Regions from separate parts of the Solibacillus sp. FSL K6-1554 genome, predicted to be linked through region 2. Evidence: riboswitches for the same ligand, from Rfam matches in the RefSeq annotation. Region 2 holds a riboswitch; the other holds the start of a gene.
What was found. Region 2 has a riboswitch for thiamine pyrophosphate ahead of thiC (phosphomethylpyrimidine synthase ThiC). Riboswitches for the same ligand answer to the same signal wherever they lie in the genome.

Region 1 (3,196 bases), 490 kb from region 2:
CCATTGTTTATTATTAGCAATCCGCAATTGGTCATTGAACAATGTAAGGCAGGAATAGTTGGGTCAATGCCTGCGTTAAATGCAAGACCGGCAAGCCAGTTGGATGAATGGTTAGCTGAAATTACAGAGGAGTTGGCCAGCTATAATGCCAAAAATCCGGATCAGCCGGCTGCGCCATTTGCCATTAATCAGATTGTTCATAAAACAAATGAACGTCTGGAACAGGATATGGAGCTTTGTGTGAAATATAAAGTTCCGATTATTATTACTTCACTTGGTGCACGTGAAGAAGTATTTGAGGCAGCACATAGTTATGGAGGCATCGTTTTCCATGATGTCATTAACAATCATTTTGCAAAAAAAGCGATTCAAAAAGGTGCAGACGGCATCATTGCTGTAGCAACAGGTGCAGGTGGCCATGCAGGTCAGCAAAGCCCATTTGCGCTCGTACAGGAAATCCGTGAATGGTTTGACGGTCCATTAGCTTTATCAGGATCAATCGCACGAGGACATTCGGTATTGGCTGCACAGGCGATGGGGGCTGATTTTGGCTATATCGGTTCACCATTCATCGCGACCGAAGAAGCGTTTGCTCGTCAAGAATATAAACAGATGATTGTTGATAGTACTGCAGAAGATATTGTATACAGCAATTTATTTACAGGAATCCACGGGAATTATTTGAAAGGTTCTATCATGAACGCGGGGATGGACCCGAGTAATTTAAAAGAAAGTGATCCTTCAGCAATGAACTTTAACGATAATACCGCAAAAGCCTGGAAAGATATTTGGGGCAGCGGGCAAGGAATTGGCGCGATTAAAGAGATTACTTCCACAAAACAATATGTCGATAAACTGGCCGAGGAATATGCTCAGGCTTATCAGGAACTGACTGGTAAAAGATCTGCAGTAACCCATCTACAATAGATGTCAGCGCATCATTAGTAACAAAATTTTTACTAACGATGCGCTATTTTGTGAATTTGTTATTGAACTATTAATTTCGTAATTTTGTGAATTCACTTGCCCGGGTCGAATTAATTTGTTACACTCTGGGTAATTAAATGCATTTGCGGGGGGACACAGCAGTGTTGAGAAGGTTAAAACCTGACCCTTAGAACCTGACCGTTAATACGGACGTAGGGAGCAAAGTACAAGCTATACATATGTACTTACTTTGGCTCCGCGTATATTTTACGTGGAGTCTTTCTTTTGCAAATACACAAGCATTTGATTTGCGGGGGGACACAGCAGTGTTGAGAAGGTTAAAACCTGACCCTTGGAACCTGGCCGTTAATACGGACGTAGGGAGCAATGAAAAGTGTATCTACACTTTTTGGGGACGTCTCTCTATATGTTGAGACGTCTTTTTTGTGCTTCCGCCAACAAAAAGGAGGAGTAACAATGGGATTTTGTGAAAAGGTAAGAAAAGAAACGGATTTTTATTGGGAGGCTAGCTTTTATCATCCTTTTGTACAAGGGATTGCAGATGGGAGTCTACCGCTTGAGAAGTTTAAGTTTTATATGCTGCAGGATGCGTATTATTTAAAACATTATACGAAAGTATTAGCTCTTGCAGCTGCAAAAGCGACAACGGATGATGATGTTCAATATTTTCTGCAAACAGCAAAGTTTATCCATGATGCCGAGCTTGAGTTACACCGTACAACGTTTAAAGAATTAGGTGTGACTGTGGATGATTTAGAACAATTCGAACCAGCACCAGCAGCCTATAACTATGTGAGCCATATGTACAATGCAGTGCATAACGGAGATGTAGCAGAAGCATTTGCGGCAATCCTGCCATGCCCATGGCTGTATCAGGAAATTGGGCAAAGATTAAAAGATGCATGCCCCAATATACCTCTTTATGAACAGTGGATTGCATTATATGCTTCCGAGGAGATGCTTCAAAATATTGAAGTACAAAAATCGATGCTAGATCGATATGCGAAAGAACAACCTGCAAAGCTTAAAGTATTACAGGAGCATTTTAAGAAAAGCTGTTATTACGAATGGATGTTTTGGGAAATGCCTTGGACGAAGCAAAGCTGGGAACAAGGAGTGTATGTAAATGAGTCTGCAAGCAATTTATAATAAACAACCATTAGTTCATTGTATTACCAACTATGTTGTCGCAAACTTTACAGCGAATGGCTTGCTGGCGGTAGGAGCTTCACCAGTAATGGCGGATGCAATAGAAGAAGTGGGGGAAATGGCTGCCCAGGCGAATGCTTTACTTTTAAATATGGGCACTTTGAATGAACGGACAATAGAGTCGATGAAGAAAGCAGGACTTAGCGCAAACATGCATAATACTCCCGTTGTCCTTGATCCAGTAGGTGTAGGGGCAACGAAGTTTCGAGCGGAGACAGCACAACAACTGCTCGATCGTTTAAAGATTAATGTAATCCGTTGCAATATTGGAGAAATGGCGGCTCTGGCGGGAGTAAATTGGGCGTCTAAAGGTGTGGATAGTGGCAAAGGAGATATCGATGTTGCAGTGACTGCCAAAAAGTTGGCTAATAACTATCAATGTATTGTGATCGTAACAGGAGAACAAGATGTTATTACTGATGGGAAAAGAGTGGAATTTGTAGCGGGTGGTCATGAAAAGGTGACAAAAATGACGGGGAGTGGCTGCTTGCTTAGTGCCTTATGTGCAGCGGTGCTTGCAAACAGTAAAGAACCGTTTGATGACTTAATGACGCTACTTAATGAATATAAACAGGCAAGTGCCAATTCTGTTGCAACTATAGGAAATTTCCACACAAATTTCTTGAATGAACTAGAAAATTTAGCGGGGGGACGAAAATGATTACATGTACGATAGCAGGATCGGATAGCGGTGGCGGTGCCGGGATTCAAGCCGATTTAAAAACGTTTCAGGAACTCCGTGTATTCGGTACATCAGTAATCACCGCATTAACCGCACAAAATACTGAAGGAGTGCATGGAATTTTTCCGACAACGGCTGATTTCGTTCAAGCTCAGCTAAAGGCAGTACTTCAAGATTTCGACGTAAAGGCAATTAAGACAGGGATGCTGTTTAGTGCTGAAATTATCGAAGCCATTGTGACTTTACTAAAAAATACGGATATTCCGCTTGTCGTTGATCCGGTCATGATTGCAAAAGGCGGTGCCAGTTTGCTAGAGCAGCAGGCAACAACAGCTCTTAAAGAAAAGTTATTGCCGC
Region 2 (3,196 bases):
TAATTTCTTTTTCTACTTGGCTACTAAAAGCGCGGCCGCTTCCTCCAATGTCACCATATTTGTAATCATGGAACATGCTGCATCTAGAATCGGGAACGCTAGTGCAGCACCTGATCCTTCTCCAAGTCTCATATTCATATGCAGCATTGGCTCTAATTCTAGAAGCTCAGCTGCAATTTTTGCACCCGGCTCTTCCGATAAATGTGACGGAATCAAATATGCTTTCACATTCGGATTTAACTTAGAGGCGATTAATGCGGAAACCGTTGAAATATACCCGTCAACAACGACCGGTACACGATTCGCTGCAGCTGCAAGGAAGATTCCGGCCATCCCGCAAATTTCCAGTCCGCCTACTTTTGCTACAACATCAATCGGATCTTCGGCGTTCGGCTCGTTCAAGGCAATCGCTTTTCGAATGACTTCGGCTTTATATTCGATGCCGCCAGCTCCGACACCGGCTCCAAAGCCCGTTACTGCCAGCGGATCACAGCCGTGAAGCACTGAAAGCACTGCAGCACTCGGTGTCGTATTCCCGATACCCATTTCCCCGGTACCAATTAGATTGATACCGTTTTGGATCGCTTCTGTTGCGACTTCAATTCCTACTTCAATCGCTTGAATCGCTTCTTCTCGGGTCATTGCTGGACCTTTCGCCATATTGTCTGTCCCGTATTTGACCTTTTTAATGATTACCCCAGCATCTTGAGGTAAATCTTCTTTTACACCGATATCTACCGGAATGACTTGTGCATTCGAAATTTTCGCAATCGTACACATCCCTGTCGTCCCTTTCGGAAATGATAATGTTTGGAAAACCGTTGTACTTTGCGGATTTGGCGTTACGCCCTCCTCATACACCCCGTGATCCGCAGCCATGACGATCACCGCTTTATTATCGATTTTAGGCGCAAGGTCACCCGTAATTGTGGCGATTTGCAGAGCTAGTGATTCGAGCTTCCCTAGGCTTTGTGGTGGTTTGGCTAAAGAGTCTATGTACGTACGTGCTTTTTCTTCCATTTGTCGGTCGATTCCTTGAATTTGATCAATTGTTTGCTGTAATAATTGCATATTTCGTTTCCCCTATCTAAATGTATTTTTGACAATAAAAAAGCCTGTAGTTTATTCGATAACAAATAAACTACAGACATATCCAGTGTCTATAACAGTAAGCGTATTAGGCAGGTCTCCTGGCTCAGATTCACAATTTCATAGCCCCTTCCCAGATGTAAATCCAGTGGGTTTTGCTATGAAACTCCTCTATACAGTGTTGGGATTACGCTAAAGCTTTTCACTTTATTCCCTATTCTCCCTTAAAGGGCACCTAATGCTTGATGAATTTATCATTACTTTACGACGAACGACTTTTTTCGTCAAGGGTGGGTTTTAAATAAGCAGGAATTAATAAGTTCTCTGATTCAGAATCATTGAGCGATGAATCCACCGTATACAACGAATTCTGACCCCGTTTTAAAATGTTGACTCATCTGAAATAATAATACGTTCGGGTTTTGTTTCTTTAGTCTTTTAACGTAGGGACATGCAGATGATTGTAATTTGCAAGCGAAATGAGTACGATATCAATGTTTGGTAATTCATCTAACTGCAAATAATTTTTTTAAATTTTCACTTTTATCTCAATGAAGTTTCATGTATACTAAAATCAAATTGAATAGAAATAACTAGGGGTGTCCAATAAGTTGGGCTGAGAAAGAAACACGTTGAAGTTTCTTAACTCTTGGGACCTGATCTGGATCATACCAGCGTGGGGAAGTTAGCATCGTATTATAGTAATACTACTTCTGTATACATATTAGCCGGGTCCGACCATTTATTGGACACCGGCTTTTTTATGTACTTCATAGCTTTTTAGCTCACCACTGTTGTGTTCTATCTCTTGTCCTTATATTCAAAAAAAGGAGAGATTTATTATGTCAATGTCACCATCTTCATTAAACGAACAAAGTATTTCCATCATGTCTAATTTTTCAGGTAGCAAAAAAGTATATGTAACAGGCTCTAGACCTGACATTAAGGTTCCAATGCGTGAAATCGAGTTAAGCCCGACTACTGGTACGTTTGGAGAAGAGGATAATCCTCCAGTACGAGTGTATGACACGAGCGGACCTTATACAGACCCTGATTATTCTGTCGATATTACAAAAGGTCTCCCTGCCCTTCGCAGTACATGGATTCAAGAACGTGGCGATGTGGAGGAATATGATGGTCGTGAAATCAAGCCTGAGGATAATGGTTATAAAGATGAAAACGATCCTCGTGCTAATCATAACGTGTTTCCTGGTTTAAAGCGGAAACCGTTACGGGCCAAAAAAGGGAAAAATATTACACAACTTCATTATGCAAGAAAAGGCATTATCACGCCTGAAATGGAATTTATCGCAATAAGAGAAAATATGAAACCTGAATTCGTACGGGATGAAATTGCAAAGGGTCGCGCGATTATTCCTTCTAATATCAACCATCCAGAATCAGAGCCTATGATAATAGGTCGTAACTTTCATGTAAAAATTAATGCGAATATTGGCAATTCTGCTGTTTCATCTTCCATCGAAGAAGAGGTTGAAAAAATGACATGGGCAACACGTTGGGGTGCTGATAATATTATGGACCTATCAACAGGTAAAAACATTCACACAACACGGGAATGGATTATTCGAAATTCGGCTGTTCCTGTCGGTACCGTACCTATTTATCAAGCACTAGAAAAAGTAAATGGTGTTGCTGAAGACCTAACATGGGAAGTTTACCGTGATACATTGATTGAACAAGCAGAACAAGGGGTGGATTACTTCACCATTCATGCTGGTGTTCTTTTACGATATGTTCCGTTAACAGCAAAACGTTTAACAGGTATTGTATCCCGAGGTGGATCTATTATGGCACAATGGTGTCTTCACCACCATAAAGAAAATTTTTTATATACTCACTTTGAAGAAATCTGTGAAATCATGAAAACTTATGATGTTTCATTCTCATTAGGAGATGGCTTACGTCCTGGTTCCATTGCTGATGCCAATGATGAAGCTCAATTTGCGGAATTAGAAACTCTTGGAGAACTAACAAAAATTGCTTGGGAGCATGATGTACAGGTTATGGTTGAAGGACCGGGACACGTGCCAATGCACCTTATAAAAGAAAACATGGACAAACAATTGGAAGTTTGTAAGGAAGCTCC

Region 1: it holds a riboswitch for thiamine pyrophosphate, as region 2 does, so the genes downstream of both, tenA (thiaminase II) here and thiC (phosphomethylpyrimidine synthase ThiC) in region 2, are expected to answer to the same signal.

The regions. Positions count from the first base shown of each region.
Region 1 is NZ_JBBOSS010000001.1:2,718,148-2,721,343, reverse strand. Features, by position in the region: gene MHB58_RS13530 (NAD(P)H-dependent flavin oxidoreductase) at 1-927, shown strand, start outside; TPP riboswitch at 1,065-1,163, shown strand; TPP riboswitch at 1,230-1,328, shown strand; gene tenA (thiaminase II) at 1,405-2,097, shown strand; gene thiM (hydroxyethylthiazole kinase) at 2,075-2,818, shown strand; gene thiD (bifunctional hydroxymethylpyrimidine kinase/phosphomethylpyrimidine kinase) at 2,815-3,196, shown strand, end outside.
Region 2 is NZ_JBBOSS010000001.1:3,206,238-3,209,433, forward strand. Features, by position in the region: gene cobT (nicotinate-nucleotide--dimethylbenzimidazole phosphoribosyltransferase) at 13-1,071, opposite strand; cobalamin riboswitch at 1,164-1,341, opposite strand; TPP riboswitch at 1,675-1,789, shown strand; gene thiC (phosphomethylpyrimidine synthase ThiC) at 1,938-3,196, shown strand, end outside.